Regions from separate parts of the Mesorhizobium sp. WSM4850 genome, predicted to be linked through region 3. Evidence: predicted binding sites of a transcription regulator. Region 3 holds the regulator's gene; each other region holds the start of a gene.
The links. The regulator PhoB, encoded in region 3, activates phosphate uptake and scavenging genes when phosphate is short. The targets are predictions, from matches to a motif close to TGTCATNNANCTGTCAT.
Positions count from the first base shown of each region.

Region 1 (7,364 bases), on a different contig from region 3:
TCGGCGTGAACAGTTCGGAAAATGTCGGCTGCGCCGGTTGATGAATTGCCCGCTGGGTTCGATGCATGGACTGCCTTCCGCTCCTGATGCATGCCGCCAAAAAGTGCACAGCGGCCACGCATAAAACCAAGCAGGCGGCGGGATCGTCGGCAGGACTGTCGGCGGTCGCCGTCGCGACTCTATTTCGGCTCAGCCTGGCGGGTTCTGCGGCACGACCGGCTTGAGGCGCACCCCCCTGCCGCCGCGCTCGCTGGCCTGGTTCTCGCCGATCAGCTCCACGCCGGCCCGGTCGAGGGCCTGGATGACCTTCATCAGCGTATCGACCACGCCCCTGACCACGCCGTCGCTCGCTTCCATGCGCTGAATGGTTGGAAGCGAAACCCCGGCGCGCTCGGCGAGCGTCTTCTGATCGATGCCGGCCAGAGCCCTTGCGGCGCGCATCTGCGCGGCAGTGATCATCGGCTAAAAACCCCCGTCTGAGTCTGCATTCCATGTATAATACCATCATTGTGATGGATCAAGCATCATCATGCACATGTCAGACATGTGCACACCAGGCCGTTTGCATCTTGGCGAGCCTGCGCGCCCGCTGGGCCAGCACGCCCCAGCCGCCGCAACTTAGAGGAGAATTGGCGCAGCGTCGTTCGGAACGGGCGGTTCAGGCGCCGGCGGTCTGCCCGCGCCATCGCTGGAACGCCCATGCGACCAGCCAGCACAGCATCGCCCAGGCGAAGCCGGCGCACCAGCCGGCCAGCACGTCCGATGGCCAATGAACGCCGAGATAGACGCGGCTGATGCCGACGAGCAGTGCTGTCAGCACGGCAAGTGCCAGCACATAGATCTTGGTCGTTCGCCCAGGCAGGAAACGCGACGCCATGCTGCCCAGCGTCAAATATGTCACCGCCGACAGCATCGCATGGCCGCTTGGAAACGAAAGCGTCGCCACGTCGGCGAGATGCGAGACCAGGTCGGGGCGCGGCCGATCGATTCCTAGCTTCAGCGTGCTCGACAGGGCCTGCCCGCCCGCCACCGCGACGAAGACCAGAAACGCTGCTCCCGGCTTGTGGATCAGCAGCAGATAGACGATCACCGCCACTGTGATCAGCCCGAGCACGATGGCGCTGCCGAGGCTGGTAATGTCGCGCATCGCCCCTTCCAGCCATAGCGGTCCGATCGGATTGTCGGGCTGGCCCGCTTCACGGAAGGCGAGCATAATTTCCGTGTCGAAGGCGTGCGGCGTGGTGTCCCGCGCCACCTCCATCAGTTCCTCGAACCCCCACAGCCCGCCAGCGATGACCAGTCCGGCCAAAAGCACCGGGAATTCGATCCAGTTGAGCAGCTTGTTTGCGGTATTCTTCATCGGGCCAATCGTCTTACAGCGCCGCGCGTCCTTTTGGACGCGCAAAGGACGCTGTAGCACTTTGATTTGGCGCATGATCCTTTCCGAAATCGTTTCCGATTTTCGGGGTCATGCGCAACTACAGTTTTTGCAGATAGGGTCCGAGCGTGATCAGCGCCACCGCTGCGACGGCGAGCACGATGCCGGTCGCCTGCAACGAATTGACGCGCTCGCCGAAGAACACCAGTGCCACCACGTTCACCGACACCAGCTGGATCACCGCCGACAGGCTGAACGACACCGACATGCCGAATTCACGGATCAGCCTCAGCATGATCAGATTGCCCGCTGAATAGAGCGCCAGAGTCAGAACGATCTTGCCGAGGCTCGGCGCCAGCCCCCATTGCTTGGCCGCCGTCGCCGCCAGCAGGAAGATCACTGTCGAAATGCCGAGCTGCCCCAGTCCCCAGAAACTCACTTTTTTGTTCCTCCCGACGCCGTGCTTGCGCGCCTGCCGCAGATCTTGTTTCGGAAGCGTCGGTCGCGGTCAAGCGGCCTGATCAAAGACATGAAATCGGGCTGGAAATTGGTCGGCAACGTCATCAAACTGTGATCTGCTGGCGATACGCGGTCAGTCAAGCAACACGCTCCAGCCATCCCAAAGAGCCAGAGGCACGCCCCCATGACTGAACATCGCCCCGACGCCCATTTCCGCACCAGCCTGCTCGAGGAAAACGATGGGCCAGGAACCAATCCCACTGACAACCAGACGATGGGCGAAATCATCGCCGCGCGATTCTCGCGCCGTGGCTTTCTGCAGGGATCGCTCGCGGCAACCGCCATCGCCGCCACCGTCAGCCCGCTCGCGCTGATCCTCGCCGACGATGCCCGCGCCGGCGGCGGCTCGGTCTTCAGTTTCGACGAGGTCGAGGCAGGCGTCGACGACAAGCACCATGTCGCTGCCGGCTACGACGCCGACGTGCTGTTGCGCTGGGGCGATCCGCTGTTTGCCGATTCGCCGGAATTTGATCCGACAAAACAGTCGGCGCAGGCCCAGGAAAGACAGTTTGGCTACAACAACGACTATGTCGGCTATCTCCCGATAGACGGCTCGGCCGAGCACGGCCTGCTGGTGGTCAACCACGAGTACACCAATCCGCATCTGATGTTCCCGGGCCTTGTCAGCATCGTCGATGGCGAGGCCAAGCAGGCCCCACTGAGCAAGGAACAGGTCGATATCGAGATAGCCGCGCATGGCGGCACCATCGTCGAAATCCGCAAGGCATCAGGCAAATGGCAGGTGGTGCGCGACGGCAAGCTCAACCGCCGCATCACCGCCAACACCGAGATGGCACTGTCCGGCCCCGTCGCCGGCCACGACCGCGTCAAGACCAGTGCCGATCCGACCGGCACGAAGGTCATCGGCACTGTCAACAATTGTGCCGGCGGCGTCACGCCCTGGGGCACCTACGTCATGGCCGAGGAAAACATACACGGCTATTTCTCGGGCGAGCTGCCGGAAGGCCACAAGGAAGCCACCAACTACAAGCGCCTGGGTATTCCCGAAGGCGCCTATGAATGGGCTGCGCATTACGATCGCTTCGACATCGGCAAGGAGCCGAACGAGCCGAATCGCTTCGGCTGGATTGTTGAGGTCGACGTCAACGATCCGACCTCGGTGCCGAGGAAGCGCACTGCCATGGGCCGCTTCAAGCATGAGGGCGCTGAATCGATCGTCGCCAAGGATGGCCGTGTCGTTTTCTATCTCGGCGACGACGAACGCTTCGACTATGTCTATAAATTCGTCACGGCCGGCAAGTTCAACGCCGAGGACCGCGCCGCCAACATGGATCTCCTCGACGACGGCACGCTCTACGTCGCCAAATTCGCCGAGGACGGGTCGATCGAATGGCTGCCCATCGTCTTCGGCCAGGGCCCGCTGACGGCGGAGAACGGCTTTGCCAGCCAGGCCGACGTGCTGATCGAGACGCGCCGTGCCGCCGATCTGCTCGGTGCCACCAAGATGGATCGCCCCGAGGACATCCAGCCCAATCCGACGACTGGCAAGGTCTACGTCATGCTGACCAACAATTCGAAGCGCAAGACGGACCAGGTCGACGCCGCCAATCCGCGCGCCGAAAACGCCTTCGGCCATATCATCGAGATCGTCGAGGACGGTGGCGATTTCACTGCCGCCAAGGGCAAGTGGGAAGTGCTGTTGAAATGCGGCGATCCCTCAGTGGCCGAAGTTGGCGCCACCTTCTCGACCGCAACCACCGCCAATGGCTGGTTCGGCATGCCGGATAATTGCGCCATCGATTCGGCCGGCCGGCTTTGGGTCTCGACCGATGGCCAGGGCCCGAAGGCGACCGGCCGCACCGATGGCCTGTGGGCGGTCGACACCGAAGGCGAGGCGCGGGCGACCTCGAAACTGTTCTTCCGCGTGCCGATCGGCGCCGAAATGTGCGGCCCGCTATTCACGCCCGACGACCAGACCGCCTTCGTCGCGGTTCAGCATCCGGCCGATGGCGGCGAAGACTGGGAGGCTTTTGGCCGTCCCTCTTACTACGAGGACCCGTCGACCCGCTGGCCTGACTTCAAGCCCGATATGCCGGTGCGGCCGTCGGTCGTCGCCATCACCAAACAGGGCGGTGGCAAGATCGCGGTCTGAATCGCCGCAAGGCGCTAGCAGCGCCAAGGAAGGATTTCGTCGATACGAAATCCTTCCTTTTCCTGATGCGCGGGAATGCGCCTGATGGGCTCATTCGGCGCGCTGAACCACGGCCACGTTCATCATGCTTCTCAACCTGAAGCCAATGGACTCGTATAATCCTATGGCCGTGGTGTTGCTGGCATAGGCGTGGAGATAGGGAACTTCGCCGCGCGCCGCTATCCGGTTTGCCACGAACAGCGACAGCAGCCTGCCCAGGCCACCGCCTCGAAATTCCGGATGTGAGCACACCCCGCTAAGTTCGGTATAGCCGGGTTGCTTCATGCGTTCGCCGGCCATCGCCGCAAGTCGGCCCTCGATCTTCACACCCCAAAAATCGCCGAGGCTCAAGGCTTCGAGCGTGAATGGGCCGGGCTTGGTCACCAATGCCAAGGCGAGCATCTCAGCTGCATCGTCCCGCGTCAGACGTTGCACGCGCTCGTCGGAGACCATCTGCAATGGCCGCTCGGCAATCATCTGAACCCCGGGCGCGGTCGAAGTCGCCGAAAGTTCCGCGGGCAGAGCAATGGCGTCCACCTGAAGCAGGATCGCACTCTCGCCTGGGGAGACAAGTTTTCCGAGCGCCTGCAGGCTTTCCGCATCGTCCGCGGCACTGGCAGCGAACGGAGCTATCGAGGGCCGATACCGCATGGCGAGGTCGTCACCTTGCGCGAAGGCGTGGTGTCGCGTCCGAAGCGCGCTCCACACGGGACGGTCAAGCAGGTGTTTCATTGCGCGGCACCTTCCGGCTTCTTTACACGACGGTCGAGAGGCGCCGCGGCGAGGCCGTCCTCGATGGCGGCCAGCTGATCAAGAAGCGGCCCAGAAAGATCCGCGCACAGATCCGCGACGGCATTCTCGATGCGCGGCCAGACGTCGTGCTTTGCAATATCGGCCAGCCGCTGGCCGTGCAGGGTAAGGCAGACAATCCTGCGCCGCTGGTCATCATCCGATGGACTGACCTCGACCAGTCCCAATTCGGCCAGAAGCGACACGCTCCGCGTTACACCTGGCTGCGCGACCCCGAGGGATTGCGCCAGTTCCCCGACTGGCAGCGGGCCCAGCCTGTCGAGCGCAGCCAGCAGCGGGTATTGGCTCGACTGAACCGGCACATCGAGGCAGTCGAGCAGGCGCTGCGTATCCGCCTGCAATTGCTCGCCAATACGCTTCAGCCTGCTGCCCAGGCACAGGAAGCCAAGGGACCTTATGACGTCTTCCATAATCAACCTGCCAGGCAATTGATAACATGATATATAACATTATATGGAAATCAAGCGCCGCCATCGCACGGCCGCTTTCAAGCGTCGTCACCAGATTTGGTCGTCTTGGGTCGGGAACATCGCTCGGATGCTGGCGCTGCGTCGCCTGGGCAGGCCGTTCAGTCAGTTCCGCAGCCGGTAGCCGGTCCTGAAAATCCACGCGACGATCGCTATGCAGATAAGCAGGAAAACCACGGTCATGCCGAGGCTGATGCCGATCGAGACGTCGGACTTGCCGTAGAAACTCCAGCGAAAGCCGCTGACCAGATAAAGGACAGGGTTGAACAGCGTCACCGTGCGCCAGGTGCCGGGCAGCATGTCGATCGAATAGAAGCTGCCGCCAAGGAAGGTAAGCGGCGTGATGATCAGCAGCGGCACCAGCTGCAGCTGCTCGAAGCTCTTCGCCCAGATGCCGATGATGAACCCGAACAGGCTGAAGGTCACCGACGTCAGCACCAGGAAGGAGAGCATCCAGAACGGATGCTCGATGGTCAGCGGCACGAACAGCGACGCGGTCCCCAGGATGATCAGGCCGAGTATGATCGACTTGGTCGCCGCACCCCCGACATAAGCGATGATGATCTCCAGATAGGACACCGGCGCCGACAGCAGCTCGTAGATCGAGCCGACGAATTTCGGGAAATAGATGGCGAAGGAGGCGTTGGAGATCGACTGCGTCAGCAGCGACAGCATGATCAGCCCCGGCACGATAAAGGCGCCGTAGCTGATGCCGTCGATCTCGGTGATGCGCGAGCCGATGGCCGAGCCGAAGACGACGAAATAGAGCGATGTCGAGATGACCGGCGAGACAATGCTCTGCAGCACGGTCCGAAAGGCGCGCGCCATTTCCATTTTGTAGATCGCCCAGACGGCTCGCAGGTTCATGCGCCCTTCCTCACCAGGTTGACGAAGATCTCCTCGAGCGAGCTGTTTTGCGTGTCGATATCGCGGAACTGGATGCCGGCCGTCTCAAGGTCGCGCAGCAGCGAGGCGACGCCCGGCCGCTCGCTCTGGTTGTCATAGGTGTAAGTCAGTCGATCACCGTCCGGCGAAAGCTCCAAAGCGTAGCGCGACAATTTCTCGGGTATGGTGGCGAGCGGACTGCGCAATTCCAGCAAAAGCCGCTTGCGGCCGAGCGTGCGCATCAGTTGCACCTTGTCCTCAACCAGCACGATCTCACCGCGATTGATGACGCCGACGCGGTCGGCCATCGCCTCGGCCTCCTCGATATAGTGCGTGGTCAGGATGATGGTGACGCCATCCTCGCGCAGCCGGCGCACCATCGCCCACATGTCCTGACGCAGCTCGACGTCGACGCCGGCTGTCGGCTCGTCGAGGAACAGCACCCTCGGTTCGTGCGACAGCGCCTTGGCGATCATCAGCCGCCGCTTCATGCCGCCGGACAGGGTGATCGCCTTGGCGTCCTTCTTGTCCCACAACGACAGGTCGCGCAGCACTTTCTCGACGAAGCCGTGGTTGGCCGGCTTGCCGAACAGGCCGCGGCTGTAGTTGACCGTCGCCCACACGCTCTCGAACGCGTCGATGGTCAGTTCCTGCGGCACCAGCCCGATGAGGCTGCGTGCGGCGCGATAATCCCGGCTGATGTCGTGGCCGTCGACGCTGACCGTGCCCGACGAGCGGTTGACGATACCGCAGACGATCGAGATCAGCGTCGTCTTGCCGGCGCCGTTCGGCCCGAGCAGCGCAAAAATCTCGCCGCGCTCGATATCGAGGTTGATCTCCTTCAGCGCTTTGAAACCGGTGGCGTAGGTCTTGGTGACCCCGGAAATGGAAATGATCGATGGCATGGTTGAAAAACGGCTGCTTGAAAGGAGGTCTGTTGATTTTAGTCCGCTGAATGTCGGTGCGCGCGGCCGGAAGTCAATGGCACTCCTGACATTCTGGACATCGGCGCATCCACCGCTGCCGCAGTCCTGCGGCGTTCCGCCTCGCGTGACGCCACGCCGCTTTGACCGCCTGGCGCATCCGGCCTATCTTCCCTGACATAGCAGCAGCCGGAGCCCGCCATGGACCCGCTCATCCTTTCGCGCATCCA
Region 1 covers NZ_JBVVPV010000002.1:93,345-100,708, forward strand. The annotation lists gene AC0L2Z_RS03435 (SulP family inorganic anion transporter) at 1-67, opposite strand, end outside; gene AC0L2Z_RS03440 (helix-turn-helix domain-containing protein) at 190-459, opposite strand; gene AC0L2Z_RS03445 (phosphatase PAP2 family protein) at 659-1,360, opposite strand; gene AC0L2Z_RS03450 (hypothetical protein) at 1,479-1,817, opposite strand; gene AC0L2Z_RS03455 (PhoX family protein) at 2,022-4,010, shown strand; gene AC0L2Z_RS03460 (GNAT family N-acetyltransferase) at 4,101-4,781, opposite strand; gene AC0L2Z_RS03465 (MarR family winged helix-turn-helix transcriptional regulator) at 4,778-5,269, opposite strand; gene AC0L2Z_RS03470 (ABC transporter permease) at 5,432-6,193, opposite strand; gene AC0L2Z_RS03475 (ABC transporter ATP-binding protein) at 6,190-7,116, opposite strand; gene AC0L2Z_RS03480 (hypothetical protein) at 7,103-7,312, shown strand; gene AC0L2Z_RS03485 (cytochrome ubiquinol oxidase subunit I) at 7,336-7,364, shown strand, end outside.
Region 1: a site for PhoB is predicted at 1,937-1,953, ahead of AC0L2Z_RS03455 (PhoX family protein). Genes of this name have one in related genera too.

Region 2 (7,364 bases), on a different contig from region 3:
CTGGCTGGCAAGGTCGACCGCATAGGCGGCACGCTCTGCAAAACGAAAGAAGTGGCTGTCATAGCTTGCCCAGCCCGACGAGGCGTATTTCTTCGAATGGCCGGTGGCGAATGCCCATTCCATATGCGGATAGCGCGGCACGGTTTTGGGCGCCACGGCGACCTCGAGCGGCACGCGCGGCGCCTCCTTCGGCAGGACAACAAAGCCGCGGCACCATGGCCGCTGCGTCGACACCATTGGGGCATACTGGTCGCGGTTCGGGCCGGTGATGCCTTCGTAATGATTGGAGCCGCCCCAGGTGTTGTAGGCAAGCCAGGTGCCGGTAGCGGCGACCTGCAGCACACGACCCCGTTTCTTGCCGGGCTGCGGGGTAACGATGAAAAGATGGTGGCAGCGGACCGGCTTGCCATCGCGGCCATCCGCCGTCAGCGTGACGCGATAGGCCCCGGACGGCCAGTCGTCGCCGACGCGGAATTCAAACGACGCGTCCCAGTCGCAGCCTAGGACCGAACATTGGTCGGGTGTATCCTGCCAGCGTGCCGCGATCCCGGCCTTCTCGAACATTTTCGTCTCGATGCCGCCGTCGCGGACGATCGCCATGCTGAAGCTGGAGGCCGTCGAGCTGACATGCAGCGTCACCGTCTCGCCCCGACGGTATGAGAAACGGTCGCTGTAGCACCAGATCTCGCCATGTTCGCCGTCCATGCCCGGCCACTCCCAGTAGTGGCCGCGCACCGCTTGCCGGCGCGGGTGGGGCGTCAGTCCGAAATCGGGGAATTCGGTCGGCAAGTCAGTCATGGCTACCGGCATGATCGAAGATCGCCATTTCGGCCATCTGCTCGGCAAGCGTCAATCGGAAACGATCGGGCCAGCGATAGCTGACAGCCGGCCTTGGCCTTGCCTGTCAAACCGACTATCTCTCAAAAGGCGGCCTTTTCCGCCGCGGGAGCCGACATGCTGAGAGTGCAAAAGGTCAGGGTGGACGACATCTACGTGCCGACCGCGCGCAGGAAGACGCTGCATCCCGAGACCGTTCGGCATCTGGCCGAGGACATTCTGGAAAACGGCATGAAGACGCCGATCCAGGTGCGCCACGACGGCAAGCGCCATATCCTGGTTGAAGGCCTGCACCGGCTGGAAGCGGCGAAGTGGCTCGGCGAGACCGAGATCGAAGCCTATCTGGTGCAAGCCAAGCGCCACTAAGCTCTCATTCGGCGTCCGCCGGAATCGGCCTGGCGAAGTTTTTCGCGAAACCGTGTCGGGCTGCGCGTTGCCCACTCGTCCTTGAGACGGAAACCGGCATTCAAGCAATCCTTTTGCAAGCAAGTGAGGAGACCATCATGACGACCAAGCTCGACATCGCCCCCAGTTCCGACCGTGAACTGGTTCTCGCCCGCATCATCGATGCGCCGCGCGAGAACGTCTATCGCTGCTGGACCGAGCCGAAGCTCGTGACGCAATGGTTCGCGCCAAAGCCGTGGACGACGCCGCGCGCCGAAATGGACGTACGCACCGGCGGCTCCAGCCTGGTTGTGATGGCCGGTCCCGACGGCAACGAATTCCCGAACCCCGGGGTCTTCCTCGAAGTCGTGCCGGGCAAAAAGATCGTTCTCACCGACGCCTACACAAAGGCCTGGGAGCCGTCCGAAAAGCCGTTCATGACGGTCGTGCTGACCTTTGAGGATGAAGGCGAGGGCAAGACCCGCTACATCGCCCGGGTTGCGCATTGGTCGGTCACTGACCGCGAAGAGCACGAGAAGATGGGCTTTCACGAGGGCTGGGGCCAGTGCGCCGACCAGCTCGAAGAAGTCGCCAAGCGGCTTTGATATCGGCGGGACGCAAGGAGACCGACATGTCCAGATCGATGTTTTTCGCCATTTTCGCCTCGGCCGCGGCGCTCTTCGCCGCGCCGGGCGACAGCAATGCCGAGGACGTAAAGCCGTCCATGACCAGCGAAACGAAAGCCATGCCCAAGCTGGCGAAATCCGGCCTGCTGCCGATCAACGGCCTGAATTATTATTACGCCGTCTATGGCCGGGGCGAGCCGCTGATTCTGCTCCATGGTGGTCTCGGCACCACAGACATGTTCGCGCCGATCCTGCCGAAGCTTGCCGAAAGCCGCACCGTCATCGGCGTCGACCTGCATGGTCACGGCCGCACCGCGCTCGGCGATCGGCCGTTGAGCCTTGAGGTGATGGGCGACGACATGGCGGCGATCGTCAAGGCGCTCGGCTACGACAAAGTCGACGTCATGGGTTATTCGCTGGGCGGCGGCGTTGCCTTCCGCATGGCCGCCCAGCATCCCGAGACAGTGCGCCGGCTGGTGCTGGTCTCGACCGGGTATGCCTCGGACGGCTTCTATGCCGACATGCGTACTCAGCAGGCGCAGGTCGGCGCCGCGATGGCCGACATGATGAAGGACACGCCGATGTACAAATCCTACGTGGCGGTCGCGCCGCGCCCGCAGGATTTTCCAAAACTGCTCGACCAGCTGGGCGCCCATATGCGCAAGGACTACGACTACTCCGCCGCCGTGGCGAAGCTGAAGATGCCGGTCATGCTGATATTTGGCGACAGCGACATGTACCGGCCCGAGCATGAGATCAAGTTCTATCAGATGCTCGGCGGCGGGCTGAAGGACGCCGGCTGGATGCGCGAGAACCTGTCGCAGAACCGCTTGGCCATCCTGCCGAACCGCACCCACTACGACGTGTTTTTCGCGCCGGAACTGGTGGCCGCCGCACTGCCCTTCCTCAATGGCGAGACCAAGGTCAAGACCTGGGACGAGATCGTCAGAGAAACGCACTGACCGCCTGACAACTGCCTGCCGGCCGTCCTCCCGCGAGATGGCCGGCGACGCTCGTTGCGCATCGCGCCTGATCGTACATTCGGCCTGCCGCATCACGCCAACAGATGGCGCCATCAAAGCTTTTCAATTGACGCTCCTATCCCGGCAGCTACCTTCCTGCCAATCTTCAGAAGACGGGCTAAGGCAATGGCGAAATATCAGGGTGGCTGCCTGTGCGGGGCAGTGCGCTACCGCACCGAGGCCGCGCCGATCAACGAGCGCGCCTGCCATTGCCGGCTTTGCCAGAAGGCGCTGGGCGCGGCCTTCAACGCCCGCGTGCTGTTCCGCATCGACGACGTGACCATCGACGGGCCGGTGGCGACGGTGAATTCCTCGCCCGATCTCAAGCGCGGCTTCTGCCCGGGCTGCGGCACGACGATATTTTCCCGGCGCGACTCCGCCGGCATCACCTCCGGCTCGCTCGACGATCCTTCCATGTTCAAGCCGCAGATGCATATCTGGACCGCCTCGAAGCAGCCCTGGGTACAGCTCGACGACGGACTGCCGCAATATGAAGGCGCCCACCGCCGAATTGAAGCACAGGCGAATTGAAGTACATGCGAACTGAAGCACAGGCGAACCGAAGCGCAGGCGAAATCAAGCACAAGGCGTGCCCAAATTTTTTCGTCCGGGGCACGAGATAGTCGGCAAAGCGTCATTGGCGAGCCATCATTGCCGCCTATCTATTGCCTGCGGGTCGGCAGTCGAAGGAGGCGACGGATGAACGACAGAATTAACACCCTGGATGAGCTTTTGAGCGATCCGATGGTCAAGCTGGTGATGGAGCGTGACCGCGTGCAGCCGGCCGAGCTTCGCTCGCTGCTTGAAGAAAAGGTTCGCCGGGATGACGATGCGTCGGTCAATCCCGTCACCGATCGCCCAAACTCCGATCGCCTTGGCACCGACCGCTCCGTCCCGCCCGCTCATATGGTAGCCGAGAGCTGCCACAATCTGTGGTTGTGCGGCTAAGCAGCGGCCTGGCGTCGGCGATCCTTCGCGCGCCTTCGGTCCTGCGGCGTTTCCAGGCTCTCACCGCTACGGTGATAGAGCGAGCGCCTTACCCAGCCCCTCTGCCCTAACAATTTGATTCAAACTTTGTTGGTAATTTCTTGTTAGTAATCCGGACTGGTTTGTCCGGCGGCGTTGTCTTGCCCTCGGTCTGTTGTGTTCTGCGTACAGGTCCAGATGCGGTTACCAGGCGTCGTCATCTTCTCGATCGCGTCACTTTGCCTTGCCGGCTGCACGTCCACGTCCGGCGTCGACGCGCTGCAAGTGCCGTCCAGCGAGACGACCAGTTCGGTTGTGCGGCCGCCCGCGCCGGTGGCGTCGGTCGGCGCTGCCGATGTCGAACCCGACTTCGCGCAGGAGGAGGCGACGGAGCAGACTGTGGCGATGGCCACTCCGGAGCCTGCCGAAAGCATCGAGCCACCCCTCGAGCCGATTGCCCTGGTGGCGCCGAATCGGCTGGCACGGGCAGCACCGATGCTCGCCGAGCCGGTCCAGCGCTATCGTTTTCGTGACGCCAAGCCGATCAATTTCGGCAGGGCATCGCCCAGACACCTCGCCATTCACGGCGTCGACGTCTCGCGCTGGCAAGGCAACGTGAACTGGGCGAAGCTGCGCGCGCAGGGCGCGAACTTCGCCTACATCAAGGCGACCGATGGCGGCGATCATCTTGATCCGATGTTCATGAAGAACTGGCGCAATGCCGACGCCGCCGGCCTGAAGCGCGGCGCCTACCATTTCTTCTACTGGTGCCGCACTGCTGGTGAGCAGGCCGACTGGTTCATCCGCAACGTGCCGAGGGTCGAGGGCGCCTTGCCGCCGGTGATCGATGTCGAGTGGAACGGCGAATCCAGCTGCAAGCGGCGGCCGACGCGGCAAAAGGTGCTGGAGAAGATGCAGGTCTTCATGGACAAGCTCGAGCGCCACTACGGCCAGCGGCCCATCATCTACACCGCGCCTGATTTCTACCGCGACAATCTCAGAGGCGCATTTCTGGACTATCCATTCTGGCTGCGCGCGGTGGCACAGCACCCGTCAAAGGTCTATCCCGGCCGCAAATGGGTGTTCTGGCAGTATTCCGGCTCCGGCCTGTCGCATGGGGTGAGGGGCCGCATCGACCTCAACGTCTTCCACGGCGACGAGAGAGCCTGGCGGAACTGGGTTGGCGGGCGGCAGATGGTGGCCGAGGCGGAGTAGGCGGCCGAACAAAGTGTCCATTTGCAGACCAGCATGAGGTGAATATCGACGGACCTGGCCGCCTGTCGCGGAAGTGTCATCGTTCCGTCATCGCATTGAAATGTCGTTCCCGCAATCAGGTGGCTTCCATTCGAACAGGAGACGCCACCCGTGCCCCGCCATTCCGCGCTTTTCGTCCTGACGGCAGCGCTTGCTGCCTCGGTTTCGCTGCCGGCCCATGCCGACATGATGTTCAACCGGGTCGCGAGCTTCGCAGTCGCTGGTAACCTGCCGGGAAACGTCGAGAACACCACGCCGACTTCGTCCGAGATCATCACGGCGAGCGAAAACGGCATGACGCTGGTTTATTCCGATAGCCCGCTCGGTGCTGTCGGCTTCATCGACATCGCCGATCCCAAGGCGCCCAAGGCCGGCGGCATCGTCAAGATAGCAGGCGAGCCGACCTCGGTTGTGGTCATCGGCGGCAAGGTGCTGGCCGGCGTCAACACGTCGGAAAGCAAAGCCAGGCCTTCGGGCAACCTCACCGTTATCGACCTTGCCTCCAAGGCGATCGAAGGCACTTGCGACCTCGGCGGCCAGCCGGACTCGCTGGCGTTCAGCAAGGACGGCAAGTTTTTGGCCATCGCCATCGAGAACGAGCGCGACGAGGATCTGAACGACGGAGAAATTCCGCAGATGCCGGCAGGCGACCTTAGGATTTTCACGCTTGCCGAAAGCCAGCCTGATTGCGCGACGATGAAGACCGTCAACCTGGCGGGCATTGCCGAAGTCGCTGGGGAAGATCCGGAGCCGGAATTCGTCGCCTTCAACGAGGCCGGCGAGATAGCGGTCACGCTGCAGGAAAACAACCACATCGCCATCGTCAACGCCGAAACCGGCGCGATCGTCACCCACTTCTCCGCAGGCTCCGCCACGCTGGACAAGATCGACACCAAGAAGAACGGCGCCTTGTCGTTCGATGGCAAAATGGAAAACGTCGCGCGCGAGCCCGACGCCGTGAAATGGCTCGACAATGACCGCCTCGTCGTCGCCAACGAAGGCGACTACAAGGGCGGCTCGCGCGGTTTCACGATCTTCAGCAAGAAGGGCGAGGTCCTCTACGAATCCGGTTCGTCCTTCGAGCACCAGGTCGCCAATGCCGGCCATTATCCCGACGACCGCAACAAGAAGGGTGTCGAGCCGGAAGGTCTCGAGACCGGCACGTTCGGCGAGGACAGGCTGCTGTTCGTCGCTTCGGAGCGTGGCTCCGTTGTCGGCGTCTACAAGGACACCGGTGCGGAGCCTCAGTTCGCCCAGATCCTGCCGTCCGGCATCGGCCCGGAAGGCCTGGTCGCGATCCCGTCGCGCAATCTCCTGGTTACCGCCAACGAGGCCGACCTGGTCGAGGACGGGCTCGCCCGCTCGCACGTGATGATTTATGAGCGCTCCGAAGGCTCCGCCACTTACCCGATGATCACGGCAAAGCTCACGGCAGACGGCACGCCGCTCGGCTGGGGCGCGCTTTCGGCGCTCGCTGCCGGCGACGCTGCCGGCAGGCTGTTCGCTGCCTCGGACTCGTTCTACGCCGACGCGCCCTCGATCTTCGAGGTCGATGCCACCCAGACCCCGGCACTGATCACCGGCAAGACCATCGTCACGCGTGATGGCCATCCTGCACAGAAGATCGACATCGAAGGTCTTGTCGCCGACGGTGAAGGCGGCTTCTGGCTGGCCAATGAAGGCGATCCGGCAAAGCTCGTCCCGCACGCCATCCTGCGCGTCGACGACAAGGGTGTGATCAAGCAGGAAATCGGCTTCCCGATGGAACTGCTCGCCCACCAGACCCGCTTCGGTCTCGAAGGCATCACCGCGATCGGCGAGGGCGACGACCTGACGCTGGTGATGGCCGTGCAACGCGAATGGGCCGACGATCCGAAGGGCCAGGTCAAGCTTTTGGCCTACAAGCCGAAGGCCAAGGAATGGTCGGCTGTGCGCTACCCGCTCGAAGCGACCGAAGCTGGCTGGATGGGCCTGTCGGAGATCACCGCGCATGACGGCAAGCTCTACATCCTCGAACGCGACAACCAGATCGGCGACCTGGCCAAGGTGAAGCGCATCTATTCGGTGGTGCTCGATGCCTTCAAGCCGGCCAAGCTCGGCGGCGACCTGCCGTTGGTCGAAAAGACGCTGGTGCGCGACATCATCAGTGACCTGAAATCAGCCACCAACGGCTATGTCGTCGACAAGGTCGAAGGTTTCACCATCGACAAGAACGGCGACATCTTCGTCGCCACCGACAATGACGGCGTCGATGATTCGTCCGGCGAAACGCTGT
Region 2 covers NZ_JBVVPV010000026.1:16,048-23,411, reverse strand. The annotation lists gene AC0L2Z_RS22325 (N,N-dimethylformamidase beta subunit family domain-containing protein) at 1-798, opposite strand, end outside; gene AC0L2Z_RS22320 (ParB N-terminal domain-containing protein) at 955-1,203, shown strand; gene AC0L2Z_RS22315 (SRPBCC family protein) at 1,341-1,826, shown strand; gene AC0L2Z_RS22310 (alpha/beta fold hydrolase) at 1,853-2,809, shown strand; gene AC0L2Z_RS22305 (GFA family protein) at 2,996-3,400, shown strand; gene AC0L2Z_RS22300 (hypothetical protein) at 3,569-3,817, shown strand; gene AC0L2Z_RS22295 (glycoside hydrolase family 25 protein) at 4,034-5,050, shown strand; gene AC0L2Z_RS22290 (esterase-like activity of phytase family protein) at 5,201-7,364, shown strand, end outside.
Region 2: a site for PhoB is predicted at 5,125-5,141, ahead of AC0L2Z_RS22290 (esterase-like activity of phytase family protein). Genes of this name have one in related genera too.

Region 3 (7,364 bases):
GCACCGTTGTGGCCGAGCAGCGCCACGACCTCGCCCGGGAAAAGGTCGATCGACGCATCGTCGACGGCGCGAATGCCGCCGAAGGCAATCGAGATGTTGCGCATGTCGATCAGTGGCGTGGGAGCAGTCGTGTCAGCCATGATCGTTCCTTTCCATGGTTTTGCCGAGCATGATGCTGGACCGAAACGGATGTCCACTTTTCGCTGACGCGGACCTTCGGCTCGGGATCATGCTCAGACCCGCTTGCGGTAGACTGTGTCGAGCCAGACGGCGACGACCAGCACGGCGCCGACGACGACGCTCTGAAGCGGCGAATCGATGCCGAGCAACACCATGCCGGACTGCAGCGACTGCATCAGAAGCGCGCCCAGCATGGCGCCGAGCACAGTGCCGGAGCCGCCGGCCAGCGACGTGCCGCCGATGACGGCTGCTGCGATCACCAAGAGTTCGTCCAGCGTGCCCAGCGCATTGGTCGCCGCATTGAGGCGGGCCGAAGCAATTGCCGCGCTGATCGCGGCCAGAACGCCCATGATCATGAACACTTTCATGGTCACCCAGCGCGTGTTGATGCCGGCGAGTTCCGCCGCTTCCGGGTTGCCGCCGATGGCAAAGACGTAGCGGCCGAAACGGGTGCGCCGGGTGATGAAGGTCATGACAATGCCGACTGCGACCGCGATCAGCACCGGTATGGCGATGCCATGGGCGATGAACAGCCCGCCTTCGGGGATGGTGATGCCGTTCCGCTGGGCGTATTGGCGAACGATGCCGATCGGCCAGGGGTAGGAATTGGCGATCCAGACGGCGCCGAGGATGGCGGCGCAGGCGACAACACCAAGCAGGCTCTCCGCCCAGACCGGGCGCAACGGAAACTTGAAGCGCTTGCGCTGCGACCGGCCGTTGAGCAGCATCAAGGCGACGGCCACACAGGCGAGAATGCCGACGATCCAGCTCGCGGTCGCCCCGATCGAGCCACGCGGCCCGCCACCCATGAGCTGGAACGTGGCATCGAGCGGCGCGACGGTGCGCCCGCTCGTCATCAGCCACGCCATGCCGCGCCAGATCAGCAGGCCGCCCAGCGTCACGATGAAGGCCGGAACCTCGAGATAGGCGATGATGAAGCCCTGAAGCGCGCCGATCATGAGGCCGAGCGCCACGCCGGCAGCCAGTGCGATGACCCATATCCAAGGATTTCCAAGCTGGAATCCCATGACGCGGATGAGGAATTCTGCCTGCGCAACGCCCATCACCATGCCGATCACGCCTTCGACGGAGCCGACCGAAAGATCGATGTTGCGCATCACGATGACCAGCACCATGCCGGTCGCCATGATCGCGACCGAGGAAGTCTGCACCGACAGGTTCCAGAGATTGCGCGGCGTGAGGAAAAGCCCGCCCGACAGGATGTGGATCCCAACCCAGATGATCAGCAGCGCGCCGACCATGCCGAGCATGCGTATGTCGAGCTCGGTTGCCTTGAGGAAGCGGCCGAAGGGGCTGAGCTCGGATTCACGCGCCCGATCGGCAACCGGCGTGTTGGAAGTCGTGTCGGTCATGATGTCCTCCCACCGTTGCCGTCTGCCGCGGATGCCGGAAGCAGCCTAGAAATTACCCGCGAGACGCGGAAAAACAACTCTTTTGAAAAAAACGCCGCGGCGTGAAGCCGCGGCGTTTCAGGTTTTTTGGCGAAGGCGGATCAGTTGCAGACCGGGACGGTGCCCGCCGCTACGCCGGCGCAGACCTCTTCCTGCTTGATCCAGCCGGCGTCGATGACGACGTTGAGATTGTCCCTGGTGATGGCAATCGGCGTCAGGAACAGCGACTTGACGACATTGCCGCCCGGCGTGGTGAAATCCTTGACGCCGGCAATGTCTGTCATCGGCTTGCCGTCGGCCAGCTGCGAGGCGATCTCGGCGGCGTTCTTGCCGAGCTCGCGCGCGTCTTTCCACACCGATACGGTCTGTGTGCCGAGCGCGATACGGTTCAGCGCGGCATGGTCGCCGTCCTGGCCCGAAACCGGGACGGATCCGGCCAGGCCTTGCGCCGTCAGCGCCGCGACGACGCCACCGGCGGTGCCGTCATTGGCGGCAACCACCGCATCGACCTTGTTGTCGTTGGCGGTCAGGAACTGTTCCATGTTCTTCTGGGCGTTGGCGGGAAGCCAGCCGTCCGTATAAGCCTCGCCGACATTCTTGATCTTGCCGCTGTCGATGGCATCCTTGAGCACTTCCATGGAGCCGGCGAACAGGAAATCAGCATTCGGGTCGGCGCCCGAGCCCTTGATGAAGACGTAATTGCCTTCCGGCGCCACCTTGAACACTTCGCGGGCCTGCATGCGGCCGACTTCCTGGTTGTCGAAGGTCAGATAGAACACGTCCTTGTTCTCGATCAGCCGGTCATAGCCGACGACCGGAATGCCTTCGTCCAGCGCCTTCTGCACCGCCGGACCGATGGCCGAGGCATCCTGCGCAAGGATGATCAGCGCGTTGGCGCCCTGCGAGATCAGGCTTTCGACGTCGGTCAGCTGCTTGCCGGGATTGGACTGTGCGTCAGCGGAAATATATTTGTCGCCGGCGGCCTCGATCGCCGCCTTCATGGCGGCTTCGTCGGTCTTCCAACGCTCTTCCTGGAAGTTCGACCACGAAACGCCAATGACCTTGTCCTTGGCCTGCGCGGCCGACGCGAGCGTCAGCGACATGGCGACCCCCGCCAGAATGGCGGCTGCGAATCTCTTCATGATATTCCTCCCTGCGCCGCGTAGGGCGCGACCAACTGGCCCGAAGGCCGGCACAAAGGCTCCTATTTTTTCGAGCCTCGAAAAAATACTGGTCCAACGCCGAAGCACTGTCAACACCAATTCTGATGGATTTTGACGTCCTGTCGGGCTTTTTTCGAGGCTCGGAATAAATAATGACAGCCCCCTCCGCTTCTGCCAGTATTTGTCGGACATTACCGACGGCTTCCGATTCATGAGCGGCCGCGGCGATGAGGAGGAAACAAAAAATGTCGGTGGGAATCCGTCATGACGATCTGCGCCGGCGCAACCGGGCGATGGTGATTTCGGCCGTGCGCCGGGCAGGCCAGCCGTCGCGGACCGAGATCGCCGCGACCACCGGCCTCAGCCATTCGACCATATCGGCGATCTCTGCCGACCTGATCCAGGAAGGCATCCTGGCCGAGAGCAAGGCGAGCGAGACGGTTTCGCTGAAACGCGGCCGGCCGCAGGTCGGCCTCAGCCTCAATCCGCAAGCCGCTGCGGTGTTGGCCGTCGTGTTGTCGCTGAATTTCCTGTCGGTCGCCGTCATCGATTATGCCGGACAAGTGGTCGCCGAGGAACAGCGCCGGCTGGACACGCTGACCATGTCGCGTGACGCGCTGATCGGCGAATGTGTCGCCATCGTCCGGCGCCGGCTCGAAGATCCCGACCTCGATGTCCAAAGTGTCGCCCGCATCGCGCTGGCGATCCAGGGCATCACCGATTCCCACGCGCGCGCCATGTTGTGGTCGCCGATCACGCCGCAGACGAACATCGCCTTCGCCGACATTCTGGAACGCGAGTTCGGCATCCCGGCCATCATGGAGAACGACTGCAACATGATGGCCGTGGCGCTGCGCTGGCGCCACCCGGATCGCTACCGCGACGATTTCATCGCCATCCTGCTCTCGCACGGCATCGGTATGGGGCTGGTGCTGAAGGGCGAGCTGTTCACCGGCACCCACTCCTCAGGCGGCGAATTCGGCCACATGATCCATCGGCCGGGCGGCGCGCTTTGCCGCTGCGGGCGGCGCGGCTGCGTCGAGGCTTATGCCGGCAACTACGCCATCTGGCGCAATGCAAGGCAATTGAGCGACAACGCCGAGCCGGTCGCCGATGTCAGCGACGCCGAGATGCGGGCCTTGGCGGCCCGGGCGCGCGAGATGGACGGACCGGAGCGCGAAGCCTACCGCAAGGCCGGCGAGGCGCTCGGCTTCGGGCTCGGCAGCCTGTTTGCGCTGATCGATCCGGCGCCGGTGGCCATGGTCGGCGCCAGCGCTGCCGCCTTCGACCTGATCGAGCCGGCCCTGCGCGAGGCCATCGCCCAGACCGCCGGCGGCCAGCATTCGGGTTCGATTTCCTTCGACACCGAGCCGAACGAGTTGCCGCTGATCCGCGAAGGCTGTGCCATGCGGGCGCTAAGCTTCGTCGACCAGGAGATTTTCGCGCCGAGCATCCAGGCACGAGCCGGCTCGGTCGGAAAGAACGTGGCTTGAAGGATTCCCGGGTCGCGACTTGGGGTGTGTTGAGATTCAGGTCAGGCCGAGTCGAGAATGGTGGGTTCCGAGAACCGGAGCGGAGCGTACTTTTGGGTACGTGAGCCCGCGCATGACCCCGAAATCGAGATCGATTTCGGAAAGGTCGTGCGCAAAATCAAAGTTCTACAGCGTCCTTTGCGTGCCCAACAGGGCGCGCGGCGCTGTAGGTAAGCGCGGTATCAGCCGTTCGCAGGCCGGCATCACCTGAATATCAGCACATCCCTAGCTAGTCTTCCCTGATCGCATAGCCGGCGCCGCGGATGGTTCGGATGACATCGGGCATGCGACCATTGTTGACCGCCTTGCGCAACCGGCCGACATGGACGTCCACCGTGCGCTCGTCGATGTAGATCGTCTCGCCCCAGACATTGTCGAGCAACTGACTGCGCGAGAAGACCCGGCCCGGGTGGCGCATCATGAATTCGAGCAGCCGGAATTCGGTCGGCCCGAGCCGGATCTCGCTCTTCTTGCGATAGACCCGGTGCGATTCACGATCGAGCATGATGTCGCCGACCTTGAGCACGCTGGACAGCACTTCCGGCTTGGCGCGGCGCAGCAGCGCCTTGACCCTGGCCATGAATTCCGGTGTCGAGAACGGCTTGACCAGATAGTCGTCGGCTCCGGTCGAAAGGCCGCGCACCCGGTCGCTCTCCTCGCCGCGCGCGGTCAGCATGATGATCGGCAGCCGCTCGGTTTCGGGGCGCACCCGAAGCCGCCGGCAAAGCTCGATGCCGGAAACCGCCGGCACCATCCAGTCGAGCACCAAAAGATCGGGCACGTTTTCCTGCAGCCGGATTTCGGCCTCGTCGCCGCGCGTCACCACCTCGACCTGATAGCCTTCGGATTCCAGATTATAACGGAGGAGGACGCCCAGCGGCTCTTCATCCTCCACCACCATGATGCGCGGCGCGATCATCGGCCGGTCACTCCTGTCATGTCGCCGGCGCCGACATCGTCGTTTCGTCGAGCTTCGGGCGATCCGCCGGCAATTGCTGCCCGGTCACGACAAAGTAGGCGTTTTCGGCGATGTTGGTGACGTGATCGCCGATACGCTCGAGATTCTTGGCGCAGAACAGAAGGTGCGTGCAGGCGGTGATGTTGCGCGGATCCTCCATCATGTAGGTCAGGAGCTCGCGAAAAACCGCCGTGTATTTCACGTCGATCTTCTGGTCGTCGGCGCGCAGTTCCTTCAACGCGCCGGCATCGCGCGACACATAGTGCTCGACCACGCCGCGCAGCTGCACAAGAACGAGATCCGCCATCGCATCGATACCGTGCGACAGATTCCGCGGCGTCGCGCTCTGCCCGACTGCGCTGACCCGCTTGGCTATGTTCTTGGCCAGATCGCCGATGCGCTCGAGATCGCCAGCCATGCGGATTGCGCCAACCACGGCGCGCAGATCCTGCGCCATCGGCTGCCGCTTGGCGATCAGCGTGATGGCGCTGTCATCGAGTTCGCGCTGCCGCGCATCCATGATGGCGTCGTCCGAGACGACGCGCTGCGCCATCGCATTGTCCGACGCAAGCAGCGCGCGGATCGAGGCCGCTACCATTGCGGCGGCGAGCTCGTCCATGTCGCGGATCAGCCGGTCGATGTGCTCCAGTTCCTCGTCGAAAGATGCGACGGTGTGTTCACCCATGGTGCTGTCCTCGTGTTCGAAATTCGCCGGACCGCTCAGCCGAACCGGCCGGTGATGTAGTCCTGGGTGCGCTTGTCGTCGGGGTTGGTGAACATCTTGTCGGTCGCGCCCTCCTCGACCAGATAGCCGAGATGGAACATCGCCGTGCGTTGCGACACGCGCGCCGCCTGCTGCATCGAATGGGTGACGATGACGATCGTATAGTTCTGGCGCAGTTCGTCGATCAGTTCCTCGACGCGGGCGGTGGCGATCGGATCGAGCGCCGAACAGGGCTCGTCCATCAGGATCACTTCCGGCGACACGGCGATGGCGCGCGCGATGCACAGGCGCTGCTGCTGTCCGCCGGACAGGCCAGTACCCGACTCGAGTAGGCGATCCTTGACCTCGTTGAACAGGCCGGCCTTCTTCAGGCTCGATTCGACGATGCCGTCCAACTCGGCCTTGGTCCTGGCCAGGCCGTGAATGCGCGGACCGTAGGCGACGTTTTCGTAGATCGACTTCGGAAACGGGTTCGGCTTCTGGAATACCATGCCGACGCGAGCTCGCAACTCGACGACATCGATTTTCGGATCGTAGACGTCCTCGCCGTCGAGCGTGATCTTGCCGCTCACCCGCGCGATATCGATGGTGTCGTTCATTCGGTTCAGGCAACGCAGGAACGTCGACTTGCCACAGCCCGATGGCCCGATCAACGCCGTCACCTGATGCTCGCGGACATCGAGATCGACGTCGAACAGAGCTCGCTTCTCGCCGTAGTGAACGGAGACCTTTTCGCCCTTCATCTTGATCGAAGGGGCGTTGGTTGCGCTGCTCAGTTTCTGCTCGACGCCGGCTTCCGTCATGATGTTCATATCCTCTACTCCTTACCAGCGCCGCTCGAAGCGCCTGCGCAGTATCACCGCGATGGCATTCATGATGACCAAAAACACCAGCAAAATCAAAATCGCCGCCGAAGTCTTCTGCTGGAACCCCGCTTCCGGGAAATCCGCCCACATGAAAATCTGCACCGGCAGGATCGTCGCGGGATCGGTGAAGCCGCCGGGAATGTCGACGATGAAGGCGACCATGCCGATCATCAGCAACGGCGCGGTTTCGCCGAGCGCATGCGCCATTCCGAGGATGGTGCCGGTCATGATGCCCGGCATCGCCAGTGGCAGGACGTGATGGAATACGGTCTGGACCTTGGACGCTCCGATGCCAAGCGCCGCCTCGCGGATCGAAGGCGGCACGGCGCGCAGCGAAGCGCGCGAGGCGATAATGATGATCGGCAGGGTCATCAGCGCCAGCACCATGCCGCCGACCACCGGGGCTGAGCGCGGCATGCCGAAGAAATTCAGGAATACGGCAAGTCCAAGCAGGCCGAAGACGATCGAAGGCACCGCCGCCAGATTGTTGATATTGACTTCGATCATCGTCGTCAGCCGGTTCTTGGGC
Region 3 covers NZ_JBVVPV010000014.1:66,553-73,916, forward strand. The annotation lists partial or broken gene AC0L2Z_RS15930 (ATP-binding cassette domain-containing protein) at 1-140, opposite strand, end outside; gene AC0L2Z_RS15935 (sugar ABC transporter permease) at 234-1,553, opposite strand; gene xylF (D-xylose ABC transporter substrate-binding protein) at 1,694-2,734, opposite strand; gene AC0L2Z_RS15945 (ROK family protein) at 3,001-4,248, shown strand; gene phoB (phosphate regulon transcriptional regulator PhoB) at 4,517-5,206, opposite strand; gene phoU (phosphate signaling complex protein PhoU) at 5,223-5,930, opposite strand; gene pstB (phosphate ABC transporter ATP-binding protein PstB) at 5,966-6,781, opposite strand; gene pstA (phosphate ABC transporter permease PstA) at 6,794-7,364, opposite strand, start outside.